Regions from separate parts of the Clostridium sp. RTP31139st1_H3_RTP31139_211217 genome, predicted to be linked through region 2. Evidence: a T-box and tRNA genes for the amino acid it is inferred to sense, from the RefSeq annotation. Region 2 holds a T-box; the other holds one or more tRNA genes.

Region 1 (6,734 bases), on a different contig from region 2:
ATACAATTATTAAAAACCATTTGAATATAAATAAAAAAGATTACACCTATTTAACTAAATATAGATAACAATAAGAAAAAATATGTTAATATGTCAAATTTAAAAGTTACTATAATAATTTTAAGTAATTGCTAGAAGCTTAAAGAGAATAGAAGAATATGAAATATGTACTATTTAGTTGATTAAATTCATAAAGATTAAGTATAACTTTAAATAATAATAGACAATAAAAGTGACAATTAATCAATCTATATAAAGAAAGGTGGGTGAGGGATAATACTACATTATAGTATTATCAATAAATTATGAAAGAATATAATTATAAAAACCTTAGGAATGTAGGATTAATAGGACATGGAGCAACAGGAAAGACATCTCTAGCCGAATCATTATTATTTTATACAAATAATATAGATAGACTTGGAAAAGTTGAAGATGGTACTACTGTAATGGATTATGAACAAGAAGAGAAAAAAAGAAAAATATCATTATCTACATCAGTGGCTTCATTTGAAGACAGTAACGTTAAGATTAATATAGTTGATATGCCAGGATACTTTGATTTTCAGGGAGAAATGGCTCAAGGAATGAGAGCTGTTGATATAGCAACTATCGTAGTATGTGCAGCATCTGGTATTCAAGTAGGTACTGAAAAAGCATGGGACTATTGTGAAAAGATTAAATTGCCAAGAGCATTTTTTGTTAATAAGATGGATAGAGAAAATGCTAATTTTGATAAAGTTTTAGATCAAATGAAAGAAATGTTTGGAACTAGTGTTGTTCCTATTCAATATCCAATAGGAAAAGAAAGTGATTTTAATGGAATTATAAATGTAATTTCAAAGACAGCATTAGTATATAATGCTAAAACTTCAAAAATGGAGACTTCAGAAATTCCAGAGGATTTAAAAGATAAAGTTGAAGAATGCAAGCAAATGGTAATGGAAGCTGTTGCTGAAACAGATGAAGAACTATTAGATAAGTATTTAAATGATGGTGAATTATGTGATGAAGATATATATAATGGATTAATAAAGGGTTGTGCTAATGGTGATATAGCACCAGTTTTATGTGGTAGCGCTATAAAGATGATTGGGATTAAATCAATGATTAATAGTATAATTAAATGTTTTCCATCACCAGAGCACTCACTTCCACAAAAGGCAATTAATTTAAGTAACGATGAAGAGGTTTTCATAAATATTGATGATGATAAACCATTTTCTGCTTTTGTTTTTAAGACTATTGCTGATCCATTTGTAGGCAAAATATCATTGTTTAGAGTAATGACTGGAAAGATAAGTGGAGAAATGACTGCATTAAATACTAATAAAGATAAGCAGGAAAAACTAAACCATTTATTCTTTATGAAAGGTAAAAATCAAATTCCTACACAAGTTATTTCAGCTGGAGATATAGGGGCAGTAGCAAAATTACAATATACAGCAACTGGAGATACATTATGTAGTGATAAGTTAAAAATTATGTATGATAAAATTAACTTACCGAATGCAGTAATGCCTATGGCTATATTACCAAAGTCTAAGGGAGATGAAGAGAAGATATCTCTATCATTATCAAAGTTGATGGAAGAAGATCCTGTATTTAAGGTTGAACGAGATGTTGAAAATGCAGAAACTATAATTTGGGGATTAGGAGAAACACACCTTGAAGTAATAGCTAATAGAATTAAGAGTAAATTTGGGGCAGATGTAGTATTACAAGAACCAAAGGTACCTTATAGAGAAACTATTAAAGGTAGTTCAGATGTACAAGGAAAACATAAGAAACAATCAGGTGGACATGGGCAATATGGTGATGTAAAGATTAAATTTGAACCAAGACAAGATGGGGAATTAGATTTAGAATTTGTAGATAAGGTGGTAGGAGGAGCTGTTCCTAGAAACTTTATACCTGCAGTTGAAAAGGGATTAAGAGATTGTATATCTAATGGGGTTTTAGCTGGATATCCAGTAATAGGACTTAAGGCAACATTATATGATGGTTCTTATCATCCAGTTGATTCTTCAGAGATGGCATTTAAGGTAGCGGCATCAATAGCATATAAAAAGGGATTAGAAGCAGCTCAACCTATTTTACTTGAGCCAATTATGAGTGTTCAAATATTAGTACCTGATAATTATATGGGAGATGTAATGGGAGATATTAATAAGAGAAGAGGTAGAGTAATAGGAATGGAACCAGAAGGAAGAGCACAAAAAATATATGCAGAAGTACCTATGAGCGAAATGTTTACTTATGCAACAGACTTAAGATCTATGACACAAGCAAGAGGAGTCTTTACAAGTGAATTTTTAAGATATGATGAAGTACCTGCAAATGAGGTAAATAAGATTTTAGATGAAACAAAAAAAATGAGGGCAGAAGCATAGCAAAAGAAAATATTTATAGGCCATATCAAAATCGATATGGCTTATTTTTATAAAAAATAAAATATGTAGAATAAAATTGATAAAAGATGCATAAAATAAGGACAGTTAAGAGATATTATATATAATAATATGGGGTATGAGAGAAGTAATAGGAGGGTAAAGCAATGCCAGACTATAAAATGGATATTAGAGGGAAACTAGGACTTAGTGAATATAGTGATATCTATGATTATATGGGGATAGTAGATAAAAATGATAATTTTACTATAACAGTAGATCAGTCAAATAGGCAACATGTAAATATTATTACCTCCATGTTAAAAGAAAGTAATTTTTCTATATTAGAAGAGGGAATAAATAATTTAGGGGATTATTATATTAGTGCCAATAAATATAAGTAAAAATCTCTAAAGTGCTTAGCTTTAGAGATTTTTATTTAAAAAATATTTATGTAAATGTAGAAAATAATGGTTTATAATTGTAGTTAGAAATTATTTTGAGGTGAGTTAAATGAATATACAGGGTAATAATGAAAGTTCTATAGAAAATATTATAGGAAATATTTTATGTAATAATAATTTAACTATATCTACAGCAGAATCTTGTACTGGTGGATTAGTTGCAGCAAAATTAATATCATATGCAGGAATATCTAGTTCATTCTTAGAAGGGGCAGTTACTTATTCAAATGAAGCAAAAATTAAAAGGCTTGGAGTAAAAAAGGATACTTTAGAGAAATATGGTGCAGTAAGTGAAGAAACAGCAAGAGAGATGGCTGAAGGGATTGCTAAGGAAAGTTCATCAAATGCATCAATTGCAACAACTGGGATAGCTGGTCCAGGTGGTGGAACTAAAGAAAAACCTGTAGGTTTAGTTTATATAGCTGTACATTTGAATGGAAAGACAAAAGTTGATAAATGTAATTTTGATGGAAATAGAAATGAAATAAGAAATTTAGCCACAAATTATGCAATTAATATGATGATAAAAGAACTTAAAGATAATAATTATAGATAATTTAGATAACGAAAAATAATCCCAATAATATTATCTAATACATTAAAGGGATTATTTTTGTATATAAATAAAATGGGGGAGAGGCGATTAACTATGAAGTTTAAAACTTCATTTATATTATTGTCATCATTTAAATTTAATATACATTAAGTAAATAAAATTTTTAGTAAAAGGAGAAATTTATGAAAAAGGTTGCTAGGGCCAATACATACTTTTTAATAATTATATTATTACAGCTGTTTTTGCCTGTATCAAAAATATTCAGTTTATTCAATATAACAGATGTTAGGTTAATGCTTTTTATAAGTCATACAATTACATTTATCGTTCCAGCGATAATATATTTAATAGTTACTAAGCAATCACCAAAGGATGTATTAAAATTAAACAAGCTATATTTTAAAGATGCACTTTTAATTATATTGCTTGCATTTGTATGCCAACCTATAATGACATTTTTTTCTTTAATATCACAATTCTTTTTTGAAAATGAAATAGGTAACTTTATGACAGAAATAGTTAATTCACCGTATATTATCTTGTTGCTTTTAGTAGCAGTGTTACCTGCGATAACGGAAGAAATAACTATACGTGGAGTAGTATTATCGGGATATAAAAATAAAAATATATATTTGTCTTCAATGATAACAGGATTATTATTTGGAATAATGCATTTAGATCCACAACAGTTTTTATATGCAACAGTTTTAGGTGTTGTGCTAGCTTTAGTTGTTAGAATAACAAATACAATATTTGCTTCTTCATTAATTCATTTTTTGATTAACGGAACGTCAATAACTATACAAAAAGTAATAAGCTTATTTCCACAAAGTGATTCAGTAATGGAACAAGCTTCAGAAATAAGTATAAAAAGTTTACCGATTGGAGAAAAATTAGCAATGGCTGGCACATATGGTGTAATAGCATTAGCTTTTGGAATAGTAGCTTTTTTTATACTTAAAAAATTAGCAGATTTGAATATTAGAAGAGGAATAATAGATAAAGAAGAGATGAGTGTAAGATATTGCAATAGTGATGAGAAAATATTTAATATTCAGTTTAGCTTTATTATAATACTTTATTTAATATTTATGTTGAGAGTGCCGATTATTAGATTTATTATAAGTTTAATTATGTAATATATAATAAGAGTCTATGTAATGAATGACTATTAATAGCTTTTAAATTACATAGACTTTTTATTATTTGAAATTAGTTGATATGTCTTGAGATGTAGGGCAAATAAAAGAAAAATCATTTTTATTAATCCACCCGCGACAGTTATAAGGAGTATCAATAGGTAAACTTACATAAAACCAAGTTTCGTTGCTTACAATGGCACTATCCAATATTTTAACCTCCATCTTAACATTCAATGTTTTAAGTTTTGGTGAATCAGTGGTTGGTGCTAGAAATATAATAGATTCATTATTTGCTATTGCGGTTGTTATTGATGGTCGAATAAATTGAACATCGAGATATTTTGTTTTTGCAATAGAATTTCTATATTCATTTCTAATACTATTAAATTGAGAAGTAGTTCTTCGTATCCGATCTTTGGCTACATTTAGCTTATTTTCATAATAAAAATACATAAATATAATAATTAATATTAATACTAAAAATATAATGTATTTCAAAGTTACCTCCAGAATAATTGTTATATAATATATTTATATTTAGAGGGTTATAAAAAATTACTACTAAAAAATATACTTATAGTTTATTTAGTAAAAAGTATTTGACATAATATAAAAAATATTGTATATTAAAGTTGTTAAGGCTCGATAGCTCAGTCGGTAGAGCAGAGGACTGAAAATCCTCGTGTCCCTGGTTCGATTCCTGGTCGAGCCACCAGGTAAGTAACTTACTAATATAGTAAGTTGCTTTTTTTTTATTCTCATAAATTTAAGAATAAATACAAAAATAAAAGGATATAATTAATTATTTAATAAGTTTTTGTAGAATGCTATAAAAAGTATAAAATAACTCTTTACATAAAATGTTATAAAGAGTAAAATAAATTTATAGTAAATTCATTTATTGTTAAGTTTAAATTAAGATATATTTAATAATTTAATTATATAATTTAATTATAAAGAATAAGGAGGATATGCAGATGGTAGAAAAGATAATGCTTTCAGATAAGGATTATGAATATTTAACTAAAGGAATAGCAAGTGGAGTTGGTATAGGAACAATTATTGGAATGCTACTACAAGATATAATACTTGGATTTGCAGCAGGTGGAGTTATTGGTATTATATTATCATTTGTATATTCTTATTATAGAAAAGCAAAGTCACATAAAAAACAAAGTTGCTGAAATAGATTAAGATGAAAAAGTTAGATTCATTATAAAAATGATCTAACTTTTTATTTATATATTTTCTATTTGCCAATCAATAGGTTTTTTATTAACAGATATAAGAAATTGATTAATTTTTGAAAATGGTTTACTTCCAAAGAAACCTCTTGAGGCAGATAATGGGCTAGGGTGTACTGAAGAGAGAATTAGATGTTTATCATTAGTTATTAATTTTTTCTTACTAATAGCATTATTTCCCCATAGTAAAAAAACAACAGGATCATCTTTTTCATTAACTAAAGATATTATTTTATCCGTGAAAATTTCCCAACCTTTATTTTTATGAGAATTAGCCTCTCCAGCTCTTACTGTAAGTGAAGTATTTAATAAAAGTACGCCTTGATCAGCCCATTTTTTTAAATAGCCATTATTAGGAATATAGCATCCTAAATCTGAGTTAAGTTCTTTATATATATTTAATAATGAGGGAGGGATTCTTACACCTGGATTTACAGAAAAACTTAATCCATGGGCTTGATTAGGTCCATGATAGGGATCTTGACCTAGAATAACAACTTTCACATCTTCATAAGAAGTATAATGTAAGGCATTAAATATATCATATTTATCAGGATATATTGTTTTTGTATTATATTCATTTTTTAAAAATTCTCTCAAAGTTAAATAATATTCTTTTGAAAATTCATCTTTTAAAAGTTCATTCCAATCATTTTTTAATATTTGTTTCATTTTAATCACCTCTATGTAAGTATATTTTAATCAATAAGTTATAAATTTTAGATAATTATAGCACAAACGTTACCTAGTATATCAATAGTAGAAAAATAAAGAAAAAGAAAGAAAAAGCATATAAAATTAGAATTATTTGAATAAAATAATGAAAAAATGAAAATTATAATAAATAAATAGTGTTAAGATAAAACACGTCGCTGATGACAAATCAAACAAATGAGTTGATTGCAGAAGCGAATGATACTTATCATATCGATGATAAA
Region 2 (19,236 bases):
TCTTTTCATCAATATCCCACATTTGTAAAAACATTAACGTGAAACTTTTTACTGCATTACCTGAAAGTTTAACTGCAACATCTTTCCAATGCCCAAACCTTTCATATCTATTTATATATTCGTCTCCAATATTAATTCCCCCATTAAAAGCAACCTTCCCATCAATAACAAGAATTTTTCTATGATCTCTGTTATTTTGAGATGTAGATAATGCTGGCTTAACTGGAGAAAACATCTTGCATTTGATTCCTTTATCGATTAGTTTTTTTGGATAATTATACGGCAATAAGGATAATGAGCACATACCATCATACATTACCCTTACCTCTACACCTTCTTTAACCTTTCTCTCTAATATTTCTAATATAGAATTCCACATAAACCCTTTTTCAATTATAAAATATTCCATAAAAATAAATTTTTTAGCCTTTTCTAACTCAATAATCATATCCTTAAATTTATCTTCACCTAATGGAAAATATTTCACTACTGTATTATTATAAATAGGATATTTCCCTATACTAATCATATATCTTGCTAAATTAGCTACTTGCATATCTTCTCTTTTTAACTCATTAATAACATTTTCATCTTGTGATAAAAATTTTTGTGTTTCATCAATAACCTCCGATAATCTATTATTTATTAATTTACCACCTATTTGAAATTCAACAAACATATAAAACAAAGCTCCGAATATAGGAAAAACTAATATCGGTATCATCCACGCCAGTTTAAAATAAGGATTACCTTTTTTGTTCATAATATAAATTACTAATATAGTAGTGATAATATTGAAAATTGTATATATATGCATATCCTTTGCTTAGCCAATTAAATGCACTAATTAATATATAAATCTGTATCGCAAGTAAAAATATTATAATAAAAGTTCTCCCATAAATAATATGAAATACCCTTTTCTTATTACTTTTCATACTATCCCCCTAAACTATTTATCAATCTTACCTTAGTAATTTGAATATGAAAAAAGCAGTAAATTTATACTACATTTACTGCTTTCATAAAAAACTAAATTAAATTATCATTACTTAATAAATTATATAATGTTGGTTCAAAACTAAATGTATTCATTAAGTTTTGAACTTCAACTAATGATTTTTCTTTTTTCTCTTTAGATATATTAGCTTTAGATGCTCTTATTAATATATTTTTAGGAGAATGTGCAATATCAATAAATTCTAAAAGCTGTGTTTTATACCCGGCGCACTCTAATAAATTCGCTCTTACGCTATCTGTCATTAATGCGGCAACTCTTTCTTGAACTATTCCATATTTAGTTAATATTGAAAGTTCCTCTGCTTTCATTTGTGCATTAAACTCATGCTGACAGCATGGAACTGAAAATATCATTTTACTATTCCATTTTATTGCATTATACAACGCATAATCAGTTGCAGTATCACAAGCATGTAAAGTAATAACCATATCAACCTTATTATTATATTTAAATCCGTTAATATCTCCTAATTCAAAATGTAAGTTATCATAATTATATCTCTTAGCTATTTCATTGCATTTTTTAATTACATCTTCTTTTAAATCTAATCCAATCATCTTAACATTTATATTTTTAATTTTCACAAAATAATAATACAATACAAAAGTTAAATAAGATTTACCACATCCAAAATCTAAAATTGTTAATTCTTTATAATCATTTTTTTTAATTTCATCATCAATTATTTCAATAAATCTATTAATTTGTTTATATTTATCATACTTAGAATTAACTACTTTACCTTCTTTAGTAAATACCCCTAAATCTATAAGTGGTTCAATAATCATACCTTCTTTTAATATATAATTCTTTTCCTTGTTATGTCCTTTTGTAATAATTTTAGAATTATCATTTTTCTTTTTACCTAAAAATATCTTTCCCTTTTTAGATATCTTTAAATCGAAAGTTTCACTGCTAGACCAAGCTGTCATTTGTTTATATTTACCGTCTATTATTTCATATACTTTTTCATTTATTTCATCAATTTTTATATTTTCATGAAATACTTGTTTATCCGTAAATTTCTCTATTTGATAAAATTTATTCTTATTATTCTCTTTTAAACTTATATTAACTTTGTTATATTTTTCATCCTTTTTCACTTTATTACTTATTACTATTTTTATAACTTCTTTTTCAAATACTTCATCTAATGTTTTCTTTAATTCTTCCATTTACATCTCACCTTATTATGTATAATATATAGTTATTTTAATTCATATAATAGTATTTTACCAGTACTATTTATACTTATATAAAGAAAAATAGCCAGTATATATTTTAAATATACTAGCTATTTTTTATTTTAATAATTTTCTTTTATATTTTGAGCCTTATTACTTTTTCTATGCTTACATCCACAGTTATTTGCCTTTTTTTCTTTTTCTTGTTGACTACTACAACAGCAATCATGATTTTCACTCATAGTTTTATCCTCCAATATAAAAATATGATTTGTAATATTAATAAATACTACAATATTATTTTCTTCACATTTAAATATATAATCCTATGAAATTTAAGTGCTCATTTCCATTTTTAGTTTAATATTTTTTTATAATTTCATTTTTAATTGCAGTATACACATTATAATATAAAGAACCCTGCTGCTATAATTAAGTATACTGCAACTAATTGAGCTCCTTCTAGCCAATTTGACTCTCCATCTCCAGCAACTTTATTAGCTATTAATACCGTTACAATTAATGCTATTAATTCAAATTGATTAAATATTATAGTCATAGGTGTAAATAATAAACTTAAAAATACAAGAATAGGAGCAACAAATAATATTATTTGCAAACTTGAACCTATTGCTATTTCTATTGCCACATCCATTTTATTTTTTAGTGCCATAGAAATTGCTGTAGTATGCTCAGCTGCATTACCTATAATTGGTATTAAAATTATTCCAACAAAAGTTTCACTTAAACCAAGCTTTGTTGTGATTCCTTCTACTCCATCTACTAAAAATTCACTTTCTATAGCAATAAATATAGTTGATACTACTAAAATTACAATTGCTTTTGTTAAAGACCATTTTGCCTTTTCATCTTCATTTTCGTATTTAACTGCATAAAGTTCTTTATGAGTAAAAAAGGAAAAAATTAAGCTAAAAATATATAATATAAACATTATAATAGAAACTGCTAAACTTAATCCTTCATACTTTGTATTTAATAAATCATTAGAAAAAGTATGTGTAAATACAGCAGGTATACATAGTCCAATAACTGCAAACAAAAGCATGCTAGAAGTAACATCAACTACATTTTTATTAAACTTTTGAGTTTTATGTTTTATTCCTCCACATAACATACTTGCTCCTAATACTAATAGGATATTTCCTATAATTGATCCAGATATTGAAGACTTCACGACTTCAAATAATCCCTGCTTTAGAGCAAAAAAAGAAATTATTAATTCTGTAGCATTACCAAAGGTAGCATTTAAAAATCCTCCTATTTTAGGGCCAGAGTAAAAAGAAATTTCCTCTGTTCCTTCTCCCATTAATCCAGCTAGAGGAATAATAGAAAGAGCTGCTAAGATAAACATCACTGCTGATGAAAAGTGCATAAACTTACCTATAATGCTAATTGGAATAAATATCAGCATAAATTTTAAAAATTTCATATATTTCACATCCACTTCATATCTATATATGTTGTATTTTCTCCATTTACTCCAATAATTATTATAAAAATAAACTATACTAAAAAAATAATCTCATAAACTCAATAATGAAGTATCTTACTTAGCTTTAATTAGTGCGTATAAAAGGAATTTTCCTAAGTTAACTTAATTAAATTAAAGCTTTAAATTTAAACTAGCTACTTTAAAGTATTTTAATATAATTCACATTAAAATCTATTTTATATTTAATCCCAATAATCTGCTTAAGTCTAAAGCTTGCATTGTTGTAACAGTTGCTCCATATACATTAGGTATATTTACATCAATTCCTGAAATCTCACATGTAGTTAAGTCCATTTTTCCTAAAAATGTATTATTAAAAAATCCATTAGTTAAATCACAGTTTTCAAATACTGTTTTATCAAATTTAACATCTTGTAATACAGCTTCTGTCATATTACTTTCTATAAAGTTGACATTATTTATTTTACTAAACGAAAAGTTAGAGTATTTTCCTAAGATATTTTCAAATAAAACATTTTTTAAATTACATTCATCAAATCTAGCTCCAACAAGCTTACAATTTATGAACTGTGTTCTATGTATACTTCCTCCAACAAATGAAACATTAGATAAGTCACAATTTTTAAATACTGTATCTATTATATCAACTCTTTCAAAACTGCAATCTATAAAAGTAATGTTATTAAAAATACAACTATCTACAGTTATTCCTACATCATTTTTACTTTCAATATCAGTATTTTCTATAAGCTTATTTTGAATTTTTTCATTATAAATAAACTCTTCTCTTAAATCTATAATTTCCTCTACTTCATCTATGAACTTTGGATTTTGTATCTTAATTAACTTTGGCATAAAATTCTCTCCTCATCTATCCAACATAATAATTATTATATATTATATTAGACATATTTAACATATAATAATTACTAACTAACTTAATAAAAATTCACAAATAAAAACTCTTATTTCTATTTGTGAATTCTACATTTAACTATTTACTTTTTCCATACTCCTTGTTGCAACTAAATCAATTCCGGTATTTAGTATATTTTTTATAATAATATCTCCACACTTAATGGGAGCCTTAACAGTAATGCTATTAATTACCTTCATAACTTCAAAGTTTAATTTCTTTGGTATTCCACTCTTAGTTTTTACTGGTAATACTGTAAAAGCTGCTCCTTTAATTTTTACTGTAGAAGTAATAACTCTGACTGGATTAATAACCTCATTTAATCCATATACTTCTCCCCTTTTGCAAGTATTTCCATTGACTTTTTTATTTTCAATATCAACACTTAAATGACATCCCATAGGACAACATATACATATTAATTCTTTATTCATTTTATTCACCATCCTCTAAAGAAACTACTAAATCTCCTTTTACTTTTTCTATAATTGATTTACTTATAATTACTTTTTCCATTTCTGAAGGTGCTAAATGTTTTCTATTAAATTGTGCAATTACAGTTTCATCACATTTTACAACTATCTTTTTATTATGATAAATATTATCTACTCTCATTAACATTGTAAGATTATCTTCTATTGCTTGAATATTTATCTTTTGAGGAATGACATATTTTATACTTTTTCCATTTTTAACATGCAAATAATTAGAATAATCTAATTCATTTCTTAAATATTTAGCAACACTTCTTCCAGCTCTCTTAGCTTCTTCTGTAACAAAATCAACTAAATCATGTACATGAAGAACATTACCACATGCAAAAACACCCCTTATTGAAGTTTCCATACTTTCGCTTACAATTAAACCATTTGTTCTTATATCTTTATCTATGCCAGCTTTTGTAGAAAGTTCGTTTTCTGGAATTAATCCAACAGATAATAATAAAGTATCTACATCAAATTCAATTTCAGTCCCTTTTATAATTTTTCCTTTTTTATCAACTTTAGCTATTATAACTTTTTCCAATCTATCTCTTCCTATGATATCTGTTACAGTATGTGACAAATATAATGGTATATTATAATCATTTAAACATTGAACTATATTTCTATTCAATCCATTAGAATATGGCATTAATTCAATAACCCCTTTTACCTTTGCTCCTTCTAATGTCATTCTCCTTGCCATTATAAGTCCTATATCACCTGAACCTAAAATCAAAACTTCTTTACCCGGCATATATCCTTCCATGTTTATATACCTTTGAGCAGCCCCTGCTGTTAGTACTCCTGATGGTCTATCTCCTGGAATTGCAATTGCTCCTCTAGTTCTTTCTCTACATCCCATTGATAATATTATTGATTTAGCCTTAAGTATCATATATCCATCAATAGTATTTACAACATGTACATTTTTTTCATTATCTATTTCTAAAACCATAGTATCTAATTTTACTTCAATATCTGTAGCATTAATCATATCAATAAATCTTTCAGCATATTCAGGTCCTGTTAATTCTTCTTTAAATGTATGTAGCCCAAAGCCATTGTGAATACATTGATTTAAAATTCCACCTAATTCTTTATCTCTTTCTATTATTAATATTTTTTCTACTCCTTGCTTTTTAGCTTCATAAGCTGAGGCTAATCCTGCAGGTCCCCCACCTATTACAATCAAATCATAACACATTATATATCCCCCTACTTTGTTCTACCAAATAATATAGTTGAACCATCTTTTTCTAGTAATATATCTTCCATTTTTAACTTTAGCTCTTTAGCTATAATTTCTTGAACTCTTGGTCCACAAAAACCACCCTGACATCTCCCCATTCCAGGTCTACATCTTCTTTTAACCCCATCTAAAGTAATACTTCCAAATGATCTGTTAATTGCATCTACAATTTCACCTTCTGTAATACCTTCGCATCTACAAATTATTCTTCCATACCTACTATCCTTTTGAATTAATTCTTTCTTTTTATCAACTGATAATTCCATAAAATTTATTATTTCCCTATTTCTATTAAAATTATCTTTTTTATTAAGTTTCAATCCTGCATCTGCTAATATGTTAATCATATCTTCTGCAATAGCTGGTGCTGAAGTTAAACCCGGTGATTTTATACCAGCAACATCAATAAATCCTCTTACCTCTTTATCTTCGCCTATAATGAAATCATCTTTATCACTTACTGCCCTAAGTCCTGCAAAAGTTCTTATACACTTTCTAAAGTCTAACTTCGAGCATGTATGTGTTGCACTTTCCCTTATATTTTCTAATCCTTCATTTGTAGTTTTTAATGATTCCTTATCATTAATATCACTAGCATTAGGTCCAATTAACAAATTACCATGAACAGTTGGTGTTATGAGAATACCTTTTCCTAACTTTGATGGACAAGGAAATACTGTATGATTTACAAAATTACCTACGTCCTTATCCATTACATAATATTCACCTTTCCTTGGTTTAATTTTGAATTTTTCCTTACAAATCATATTATGAATTTTATCAGCATATACTCCTGCAGCATTAATAACATATTTACTTTTATATTCCTTATTATCTTTAGTTTTGATAATAAATACTCCATTCTTAGTTATTGAAACAACTTCACTGTTTAAGATAACTTCACCACCATTTTGAACAGCATTTTCCATTAATGCTATCGTATATTCAAATGGTCCTATTATTCCACCAGTTGGTGCAAACAAAGCACCTTTAACCTCACTATTAATATTGGGTTCCATTTTTAGTGTTTCTTCTTTATTTAATATTTTTAATCCCTTTACTCCATTTTTTTCTCCATTTTTGAAGAGGGTGTTTATTGTTATTAAATCATCATTATTAAAAGCTAATACTAGTGAACCATTTCTCTTAAATGGCACATGCAATTCTTTGCAAATTTTGTCAAACATTTTATTTCCTTTTACATTATACTTAGCCATTAATGTTCCTTCTTTGGGATCATACCCAGCATGAACAATTGCAGAATTTGCTTTTGATGTCCCCATTGAAACATCATTTTCTTTTTCAATTACAATGACATTCAAATTATATTTCGTTAATTCTCTAAATATAGATGCACCAATTACTCCTGCACCTATTATTGCAACATCATACATAAACTTCACCTCTTATTTTTTTACTTTGAAAAGTAATTTTTATACATTATAATATGAGTTCATTTTTATATTTCATTCTTATTACACTACTAAAAAAAGCCAAGCCAAAAACAAGGAAATTAATCCTCTGTTTTTGTGCTTGACTCTATTTCTCATACACCCATATTTAATATATATACATTATAACACAACTACCATATTTTGCAAATTACTCTTCCCAATTCATAGACCTTTTGACTGACTTTTTCCATCCACTATATAATTTTTCTTTTTTTTCTTCAGCTAATTTAGGATTATACGATTCACTAGCATACCATCCTTGTGCTATTTCCTCAGTACTTTCAAAATATCCAACTGCAAGTCCAGCTAAATAAGCTGCACCTAAAGCTGTTGTTTCTGTAATTATCGGCTTACAAACCTTAATATTTGATATATCAGACTGAAATTGCATTAAAAATTTATTTTTACTAGCACCTCCATCAACCTTTAACACATTTATTTTATATCCAGTGTCCTCTTCCATAGCATCTAATAAATCTCTAACTTGATATGCAATTGCTTCTAAAGCTGCTCTTATAATATGATTTTTATTTGCCCCTCTAGTTAATCCAAAAATAGAACCTCTTGCATACATATCCCAATACGGTGCACCTAGCCCTACAAAAGCTGGAACAATATAAACGCCACCATTATCTTTGACCTTTTGAGCAAAATACTCTGAATCCTTTGCATCTGTAATTAATTCCATTTCATCTCTTAACCATTGAATTATTGCACCACCCATAAAAACAGATCCCTCTAATGCATATTGTATCTTTCCATTTAATCCTATAGCTATTGTTGTAATTAATCCATGCTTGCTTTCTATTAATTTCTCACCTGTATTCATTAATAAGAAACAACCAGTTCCATATGTGTTTTTTGCATCACCTTTATTAAATGCTGCTTGCCCAAAAAGTGCTGCTTGCTGATCCCCAGCAATCCCAGCTATTGGAACCTGAACATTTCCTTTTCCACCTAAGTTGGCGTATCCATAAATTTCTGATGAGTTTTTAACTTCTGGCATCATAGATAATGGTATATTTAATTTATTTAAAATATTTTTATCCCACTGTAATGTCTTAATATTAAATAACATAGTTCTTGATGCATTTGTATAATCAGTTGCATGAATCTTACCATTAGTAAGCTTCCAAAGTAACCAAGAATCTACAGTACCAAAAATCAATCTCCCTGATTCAGCTTTCTTTCTTGCATCTTTAACATTATCTAATATCCATTTTATTTTTGTACCTGAAAAATAGGCATCAATTAATAATCCTGTATTTTCTTTAATATATTTATCAAAACCTTCTTTTTTTAATTCTTCACATATATCAGCTGTTCTCCTACATTGCCAAACAATTGCATTATAAATTGGCTCTCCAGTTACTTTATCCCATACAATAGTTGTTTCCCTTTGATTTGTAATTCCTATAGCCGCTATTTCTTCAGGTTCTATATTAGTCTTAGCTAAAACTTCTTGAAGAACACAATATTGAGATGACCATATTTCCATAGGATTATGTTCAACCCATCCTTCTTTTGGATATATTTGATTAAATTCTTTTTGTGCAACTCCATAAATATTTTGTTCCCTATCAAATATAATTGCCCTAGAACTAGTAGTTCCTTGGTCTAATGACAATATATATTTCTTCATAATTAATCACTCCTATATTACTTAATTAAACTTTCCAAATACTATTCTTGCTACTTGATACACTTGTTGCACCTGCACTTAGTGCTGATATAACATCTTCTTTATTATCAATTAGCCCTCCAACAACAATAGGTTTATTAGTACAATTTTCTATTTTCTTTATTACCTTTGGTATAACACCTGGTAATATTTCAATAGCATCACATTCCGAAATAATATGACTTTTGCTATTATTAAGTGAAATTGTATCAAAAATAAAAAACCTTTGAATTGCAATCAAGCCATGTAGCTTTGCAGATTTAATTACATTTGCTTTTGTACTTATTATTCCATTAAAATAAGTATTATTTTTTATAAACTTAATTGAAACTTCCTTACTAGAAAGTCCTTCAACTAAATCAATATGTAAAATACCAATTTTATTTTTATCTCTAATTTTTTTACTTATTTCACTTACTGATAATATATCTCCAAATAATATAAATATTATATTTATATTTGATTCTAATGCCTCTTGAAGTGAATCAAAATCCTTAACTGCTGCTATAATAGGATTTTCATTCAATAATTCATTCATTCTCATAAATTTTTCCTTAACCTTATAATTAAATTGTTTACATGGTAATAATAACATATGTTTTACTATTCATAAAGATATTATAAACCTTATTGTTAATAAAAAAAGATTATATTTCTCATTATCATTAACATTTAGTAATTCTAATAAAAAATATAATCCTATCTTACTAATTATTTAGGTACGCTCAAATTCTTTAAATTTAAATCTAAAACATTTATTCCAAACTCTAATGATCCATTTTTAGTATTTAAAGTATTTATATCTAATTTATCAAGTTTTATTCCATAAGTATCTGTACAATAAGCTTGTACTATTTTTTCTATATCAATTGTAAGCACTTTATTTTTTAAAGTCATTCCTTCAATATCATTTATAGATTTTGTTAGTAATGCAATCGAACCTTTAACTAATGGATTACTTGATGTTTTATTAGAAATTTTAAATTCATTAATGGTAATATATATGACATTATTTTTAAAACTGCTAATACTCATAATTCCATTGAAATCAACATTTAATCCCATTAACTTATAAATTCCACTTATCTTTATTTGATCACCTAATTCTAATGATTTAACTATAGTTTTATCTTGAAGTGATATTAACTTTAATATATCATCTTTTGACAAGTTTAAAATCAAATTTTGTAACTTCATCTTCTACCTAACCCTTTATATAAATTTATTATTCATTGAATTATATTCTTATAGCCAAATTAAATTCCTAAAATTTTGTTAATCAAGTATTAACATACACATCTTTTAATTACAAAAATAAAATAATATATATACTATTTTCTTCCTTATTAAGAGGAGATGGTAAATTGAAAAACTTTAAAAGCATAAATTTAGAAGATAAAGATTTATTTGAGAAATATTTGTGCAAAATAGATAATAAATCTTATGAATATTCTTTTGTAACACTTTATTTATGGAAAGATTTTTGCAAAACACAATATTCTATCATAAATGATTGCTTAATAATAAAAAAGGAAACAGAAGATGGAACTTTTTTTATGATGCCTATTGGCTATGATAAAAATAAATTAGAAGACTTAATATTAACTTTAAAAAGCTTAAGCCCAACCGACACTATTTATCTATTTGGGGATATTGAAGATAATTTTATTAATGTCCTAAAAAAATATACAAGTTTTCCTTTCAAAACAATCCAAAACAGAGACAACTTTGAATATGTATATTCAACTGATGAATTGTTAAATTTGTCTGGGAAAAAGTATCATCAAAAGAAAAATCACTATAATTCATTTATAAAATCTTATAATTATATTATAAAATCGATAGATGATGAAAAAATCATTCAAGATTGTTTAGCTTTAATAGAAAAGTGGCATGAAAACAAATATAAGCTTTGTGAAGAATTACGTTGTGAAACAGTAGAAATAACTAATTTACTTCATAACCTAAACTATTTAAATTTAAAAAGTATTGCAGTTTATGTAAATAATAATCTTGTTGGATTTTCAATTGGTGAAATATTAAATGATACAGCCATCATCCACATTGAACGTTGTGATATAAATTATAAAGGCATATATGCATTTATAAACAGAGAATTTATAAATAAGAATTTTAAAAATACGAAATATATTAATAGGGAAGAAGATTGTGGTTGTCCTGGATTAAGAAAGTCAAAACTTTCATATTATCCTCTATATCTATTAAAAAAATCATTAATAATAATTTAAAGGAAGCTGAAAATTCAGCTTCCTTTTTATACTTTAATAATTATCTTAAAACAGCACCTAATTTATGCTCTAATGCTTTAAGAATTTTATCATGAACTTTAGCTATATCTTTATCCTCTAAAGTTTTCTTTTCATCTCTATATGCAATTGCATAAGCTATTGATTTTTTACCTTCTGGAATTTGTGCTCCCTTATAGATATCGAATAATTGAACTTTTTCTACTAAGTTTCCACCAGCTTTTCTTATAGTTTCTTCTATTTCAGCAACTAATATAGAATCATCACATAATAAAGCTATATCTCTTGTAACTGCTGGGAATTTTGGAAGTGCCTTATATGATTTATTCATATTTGAAGCTTCAAATAAAGCATCTAAATCAAGCTCTGCAACATAACAATCAACATCTATTCCATAGTTTTCAATTACATCTGGATGAACTTCTCCAAATACACCTGCTTTTTTATTTCTTGCCATAAGTGCAGCTGTTTTACCTGGATGATAGCTTGGGTTTTCGCTTTCTCTAACATATTTAGCCTTAGCTATTCCTAATCCATCAACTACATTTTCAACTATTCCCTTAAGATCTAAATAATCACAATTACCATAAATACCAATAGTTAAAATATTCTTTTCAGTTGGTAATTTAGTTTCATCTTCATTTGGAATATAAGTTCTTCCAATTTCAAATAATCTTACATAGTCATTGTTTCTTGAATAGTTTCTTCCTAAAGATTCCATAATTGAAGGTAAAGTAGTTGTTCTCATAACACTATAATCTTCACCTAATGGATTCTTGATTTTAACTACATTTCTTAATTCACTATCTGCAGGTATATTTACTTTATCAAATACCTTAGGAGATACAAATGAATAACTAATAGATTGATTGATACCACTACCAACCATTATTTCAATTACCTTATCATTTAATAATTCATTTTTATGCTTTGGTTCTCTTTCAGTTGAAACTTTAAATATAGTTGTAGGAATCTTATCATATCCATAAATTCTTGCAACTTCTTCAGCAATGTCTTCTTTTATAGCAATATCTATTCTAAATGTTGGAATAGTTATTACTAAATCATCACCATTTAATTCCGTCTTTAAATCTAAAGAATCTAAAGCTTCTTTCATTTCTTCTTTAGAAATTTCTGTTCCTAGGAATTTGTTTATCCAATTAGAATCTACAGTTATAGAACCTTCTTCCTTAACATTATTATAAACGTCAATAGTTCCTTCCATAACTTCACCACAGCCTAATTCACAAATTAATGCACATGCTCTATCTATTGCAAGTTTAGCTAAATTTGGATCTATATCTTTATCAAATCTTGAAGAACTTTCTGATCTTAAATTTAACTTTTTAGAGCTAACTCTTATGTTAGTTCCTTCAAAGTTTGCAGATTCAAATATTACTTCTGTAGTATCATCTTGAATTTCTGAATTTAATCCACCCATTATTCCAGCTACAGCCACAGACTTAGAACCATCTTTAATCATTAAGATACTTGAATCTAATTCTCTTTCTATTTCATCTAATGTTGTAAACTTTTCTCCGTCTAAAGCTCTTTCAACAACTATTGTTTTACTTTCTATTTGTCTTGCATCAAATGCATGCATTGGTTGACCTAGCTCTAACATAACAAAGTTAGTTATATCAACTATATTGTTTATAGGTCTAACACCTGCTTCTAAAAGTCTTTCTTGCATCCATCCTGGTGATGGTTCAACTTTAACATTTTTTACACCTTTAGCCATGTATCTTCTACATAATTCATCTCTAACTTCTACTTTTAGTTCATCATTAATATTAGCTGAACATTTAGCTTCATAATTAAAGTTTGGCATTTTATACGATGTTCTTAAAGTTGCAGCAGTTTCTCTTGCCATACCAATCATACTTAAGCAATCTGGTCTATTAGAAGTTATTTCAAAATCTAATATAGCCTTATTTAACCCTAAGTATTCTTTTATATCCATTCCTAATGGAGCATCAGCAGGTAAAATCATTAATCCATGAACCGGTTCATCTCCAGCTATTCCAAGTTCTTCTTCAGAACAGAACATACCGTTAGATACTACCCCTCTCATTTTACCTTTTTTAATTTCAGTTCCATCAGCTAAAATTGACTTATGTAGAGCAACTGGTACTATGTCTTGCTCCTTCATATTAGTAGCAGCTGTAACTATTTGTATTTCCTCATCTGCTCCTATATTAACTTGACAAATATTTAATCTATCAGCATCTGGGTGCTTTTCTATTTTTGTAATTTTACCTGTAACAACATTTTTTATGTTATCCCCTTGTATTATAACCTCTTCTAAAGCTGAGCCTGAAAGAGTTAATTTATCTCCTAATGTATGTGGATCTACGTTAACTTCAGCGTAGTCCTTTAACCAATTATATGGTACTTTCATATTACTTTACCTCCTAATTAAAATTGATTTAAAAATCTCATATCACTTTCGTATAATGCTCTTATATCATCAATTCCATACTTAAGCATAACCATTCTATCTACACCAAATCCAAAAGCAAATCCACTATATACTTCAGGATCAATTCCACAGTTTCTTAAAACGTTAGGGTGAACCATTCCACAACCTAAAATTTCAATCCATCCGCTTCCTTTACAAACTCTACATCCTTTTCCTTCACAAACGAAACAAGTTGCATCCATTTCAGCTGATGGTTCAGTAAATGGGAAGTGATGTGGTCTAAACTTAGTTACAACCTTATCCCCAAACATCTTTTTAGCAAATAACTCTAAAGTTCCTTTTAAATCTGCAAAAGTAACTCCCTTATCAATTACTAAACCTTCCATTTGGTAGAATATTGGTGAATGTGTAGCATCTACAGCATCTGATCTATATACCTTCCCTGGAGATATCATCTTTATAGGTGGCTCTTGATTTTCCATTGTTCTAATTTGAATTGGTGAAGTTTGAGTTCTTAAAACTATATTATCATTAATATAGAAAGTATCTTGTTCACTTCTTGCTGGATGATCCTTTGGTATGTTTAAAGCTTCAAAATTATAATGATCAAGCTCAACTTCTGGACCATCTTCTATACTGAATCCCATTGAAATAAATATTTCTTTCATTCTTTCTAATGTTAAATCAAGAGGATGTCTCTTTCCTATAACTTGCTTCTTCCCTGGAAGAGATATATCAATTACTTCACTTGCAAGTTTAGCATTTTTTTCTTTAGTTTTGATTGCAGTTCCAACCTCTTCTAATTTTGCTTCAACTTCACTTTTAGCCTCATTAACTAATTTACCAACTATTGGTCTTTCTTCTGGTGTTAATGAACCCATACCTCTTAATATTGTAGTAAGCTCACCTTTTTTACCAAGGTATTTAACTCTTATTTCTTCTAATGCTCCGCTATTTTCAGCAGCAGATATTTCATTAAAAGCAGCTTCTTTAATTGCTAATAATTTTTCTTGCATTGTTTGTTCTCCCTTCTTACTTTAATAAAATTTTAATGGGCGTATTTATTTTTAATATCTTCATTTATTTATAAAAACTTAAATACTTTTATAAATTTTCCCATAAAAAAAGGATACCCTGCCCCACAAAGGGACGGAATATCCGCGTTACCACCCTAATTGATATGAAAAATAATTTCATATCCATCTTAATTAAATAACGGCTTCAACCGCTAACTACTACTATTACTTCACAGTTAGGACTCCTGAGGGAACTTCAATAAGAGTCCATGTAAAAAGACTTGCAGTCTATGATCTTTTCTCCCTGAACACTTTCTCAAATTTACTTTCTCATTCACAGTCTTTAAATATTTATTTACAATTTATTATACAAATAACCAAGATTTTTTTCAATACCCAGTTTTAAATTAATTTTTACAAAGTTTTTGTCTTACTTTTTCGAATAAAATAATTGAAGTTGCAACTCCTACATTTAAAGATTCTGCTCCACCAGGCATTGGAATCTTAACTTTTTTATCAGCCAAGTCAAATATTTCATCACTTATCCCGTTACCTTCATTTCCAACTGATAAAATTACTTTTCCACTTAAATCTTCATCAAAAAAGTTTTTTGATTCTTCTAGTGATGTTGCCACTAAACTAAAACCTTCATCTTTAAGATTCTTTAAAAAGCTTAAATCATTATCGTAAATAATAGGTACATAAAATATCGAACCCATAGTAGATCTTATTGTCTTATCGTTATATATATCTACAGTCCCTTTTGTTAATATTATTGCATTAACTCCTGCAGCATGCGCTGTTCTAATAATAGTTCCTAAATTTCCTGGGTCTTGAACCTTATCACATAATAAATAAAAATCACCCTTTATATCTTTAATAGAATTATTTATATTTACTACTGCTATAATTCCCTGAGTATTTTCTGTAGAAACTAATTGTGTAAATAATTCATTTTTTAATTCATATATCTTAATATTATCCACATATTCTTGTAAATAATCATTTATTTTATCTTTACCATGTTCATTTACAATTAAATACTCAATACTACATTTAGCTTTAAATGCTTCTTGAACTAATCTAAATCCCTCTATTATATATTTATTTTCTTTAGTTCTATATTTCCTTTCTTTTAACTTTCTTGTATTCTTAAATAATGCATTGTCTTTACTTTCAATAACTACCAACATTACACCTCTTATTTTCTCTTTACTAACATATCTTCTAAATTGCTTAAATCATCCGCTGATCCTATTGCTACTATAATATCATCAGATGATAATACCTCTTCTGCTTTTGGTGAAATATCAATATTTTCACCTTTCTTTATAGCCATAATATTTATTCCATAGCTACTTCTAAGTTTTAACTCTTTTAAAGTTTTACCATCCCATTCATTTAGTACTCTTAATTCCATAATACTATAATCTGGAGATAATTCTATAAAATCTAAAATACTTGCTGATACTAAGTTATGAGCAACTCTTACTCCCATATCTTTTTCAGGTAATACTACTCTATCAGCTCCAATTTTATATAATACTTTTGCATGTAAGTCACTTTGACCTTTTGCAATTATATATTTTACACCCAGTTCCTTAACTAATAAAGTAATCATTACGCTAGCTTGAATATTTGATCCAATAGTTACTACAGCAACATCAAAGTTTCTTAATCCTAATGTTCTTAATGCATTTTCATCAGTTGCATCCATTTGTACTGCATGTGTAACACTATCTGATATTTCTTGTACTGAATCTTCATCCATATCAATTGCTAAAACATCATGTCCTAGTGAATATAAAGTTTTAGCAACTGATTCTCCAAATCTACCTAATCCTATAACTACAAATTGTTTAGTATTTGCCATCTTTATTCCCCTAACCTATTAAAATTTTTCCTTCTGGATATTTAATACCAGAGTTTACCTTTTTCTTTGTTATAGATAATACAACTGTTAAAGGACCCACTCTTCCTAAATACATCATCATTATTATTAGAACTCTTCCTACACTACTTAATTCTGGTGTCAAACCTAAAGTTAAACCTGCTGTTCCCATTGCTGAAACTGTTTCATAAAATAATGCTATAAAGCTTGCACCTTTTTCTGTATATGATAATAGCATAGTGACAACAATAACTAAAGTAAATGCAACAAATAATAATGTAAATGCTTTATATACTAAATCTTTACTAAATCTTCTTTGAAATACTTCAGAATCTTCTCTTCCTTTTATTACTGAAATTACAGTTACAATTAAAACTCCTATTGTAGTAGTTTTTACACCACCTGCAGTAGAACCAGGCGAACCACCAATAAACATTAAAATTATAGTTAAAAACTGTCCAGCTGTGCTCATTCCTTCTGTAGAAATACTGTTAAATCCAGCTGTTCTCGGTGTAATAGAAGCAAATAAGGAATTCATTAATTTATCAATAAATGACATATCTGCAATAGTGTTTGAATTATTATGTTCAAATAAAAACATTAATATTGCTCCACCTAAAACTAATACAGTAGTCATTAAAATAACCATTTTTGAATGAATTGAAACACGTTTTATACTTTTACAAGTATATAGCTCACTCCAAACAGTAAAACCTAATCCACCTATAATTATTAATATAGAAATAACCATCATTATTACTATATTATTATTGAAAGACATTAAGCTATTTCCTTTTCCCAAAACATCAAATCCAGCATTACAAAAAGCTGAAATCGAATGAAAAATACTATAAAAAACCCCTTTTCCTGGGCCAAATTGAGGTACAAATTGAGTTGATAATAATAATGCACCAAAGAATTGTACTGAAATAGTAAATACTAAAACATATCTAACCATTTTTACTAGTCCTTGAATATTAAAGGTATTCATAGCATCTTGTAGAATTAGCCTTTCTCTCAAAGTAATTTTTTTCCCTAAAAGAATTGCAATTAAAGTAGTAAAAGACATGAATCCAAGTCCACCAATCTCTATAAGAATCATAATTACCGTTTGTCCAAACATACTCCAATAGCTTCCTGTATCCACTACAACTAATCCAGTAACACATACTGCTGATGTTGAAGTGAATAATGCATCTAAAAAATCTGTACTTTCTCCGCTAACACTAGAAATGGGAAGAGTAAGTAAAATTGCTCCCACTAAAATTACTATTATAAAGCCTAAAGCTAATATTTGCACTCCTTTTAATTTTATATTACTTTTAAAATTCCATTTCATTACTTCACCTCCTAATGATAAGAATCATAATATTATTTTGTTCTATTTTTTTCTTTTTATTATTTAAAAGTTCACCATGTATTTTACCATCTTTAATTAACTTTTCATAGTAATTCCACGGTAAATTTTATAGTATTTAAGATTTTCTCAATAATCTGCTTATAGTATTTATAAAATATTTAGTTATTACTTAAATTATCTTATGTTAAATAAATAATAAATTTAAATAACATTAAATTTATTAAGCTATATATTTTCTTTTTTATTAAATTTATTTTTAAATGATAAAAGGGTTGTTTATAAAATAATACAACCCTAAATTTTCAATTTTATACTTTTTACTTTTATACTTTTAATTTTGATGTTTTACAATTTGTACATCCTGTACAATAAAAAACTCTATCACCGAATACATTTACTATTGTTTCTATAAATTCTGCATTTAAGCAATTTTCTTTATGATGTATAATTACTTGCTTTGGTGCATTAGTTATTAAACCACTAATAATAATATCTTCTATTTTAGCTTCAGTATCAATTTTGCACTCTGATAATTCTTTCATAAATTCATTAAAAATGTCATTACCATATCCATCTTTTAATTCATATCCTCCACCTTCGTGGATATAAATGTTGATTTTTTCTATTTTACTTTCCTGTATATCGACAAAGTATTTTAATAATTTTACAAACTCTTTATATTCCTTTTCTACCATGTACTCCTCAACTACTTTGTCTATAATTTCTTCTATATCCTCTCTCAATTCTTTCATTCTAAATGTAATAAATCCTTTAATGTTAATTTCTTCATTTTCTTCAAGACAAGTTTTAATCTTT

What was found. The T-box of region 2 lies ahead of pheS (phenylalanine--tRNA ligase subunit alpha). A T-box ahead of a tRNA ligase gene usually reads a tRNA of that ligase, here a tRNA-Phe.
Region 1: it encodes a tRNA-Phe, which carries the amino acid that the T-box ahead of pheS (phenylalanine--tRNA ligase subunit alpha) is inferred to sense. The anticodon was not compared.

Annotation. Positions count from the first base shown of each region.
Region 1 covers NZ_JBCOAB010000081.1:139-6,872, reverse strand. Annotated here, with positions in the region: gene fusA (elongation factor G) at 306-2,393, shown strand; gene ABUA17_RS18065 (hypothetical protein) at 2,558-2,794, shown strand; gene ABUA17_RS18060 (CinA family protein) at 2,904-3,410, shown strand; gene ABUA17_RS18055 (CPBP family intramembrane glutamic endopeptidase) at 3,593-4,549, shown strand; gene ABUA17_RS18050 (SH3 domain-containing protein) at 4,613-5,050, opposite strand; tRNA gene ABUA17_RS18045 (tRNA-Phe) at 5,192-5,267, shown strand; gene ABUA17_RS18040 (hypothetical protein) at 5,530-5,736, shown strand; gene ABUA17_RS18035 (uracil-DNA glycosylase) at 5,791-6,468, opposite strand.
Region 2 covers NZ_JBCOAB010000008.1:83,035-102,270, forward strand. Annotated here, with positions in the region: gene cls (cardiolipin synthase) at 1-817, opposite strand, end outside; gene ABUA17_RS05520 (class I SAM-dependent methyltransferase) at 1,033-2,196, opposite strand; gene cax (calcium/proton exchanger) at 2,609-3,655, opposite strand; gene ABUA17_RS05530 (pentapeptide repeat-containing protein) at 3,890-4,534, opposite strand; gene ABUA17_RS05535 (DUF1667 domain-containing protein) at 4,670-5,029, opposite strand; gene ABUA17_RS05540 (NAD(P)/FAD-dependent oxidoreductase) at 5,031-6,284, opposite strand; gene ABUA17_RS05545 (NAD(P)/FAD-dependent oxidoreductase) at 6,296-7,723, opposite strand; gene glpK (glycerol kinase GlpK) at 7,932-9,425, opposite strand; gene ABUA17_RS05555 (glycerol-3-phosphate responsive antiterminator) at 9,451-10,008, opposite strand; gene ABUA17_RS05560 (hypothetical protein) at 10,176-10,661, opposite strand; gene ABUA17_RS05565 (DUF2156 domain-containing protein) at 10,829-11,713, shown strand; gene pheT (phenylalanine--tRNA ligase subunit beta) at 11,754-14,132, opposite strand; gene pheS (phenylalanine--tRNA ligase subunit alpha) at 14,150-15,169, opposite strand; T-box leader at 15,296-15,516, opposite strand; gene ABUA17_RS05580 (TrmH family RNA methyltransferase) at 15,577-16,359, opposite strand; gene ABUA17_RS05585 (potassium channel family protein) at 16,371-17,042, opposite strand; gene ABUA17_RS05590 (TrkH family potassium uptake protein) at 17,053-18,399, opposite strand; gene ytxC (putative sporulation protein YtxC) at 18,744-19,236, opposite strand, start outside.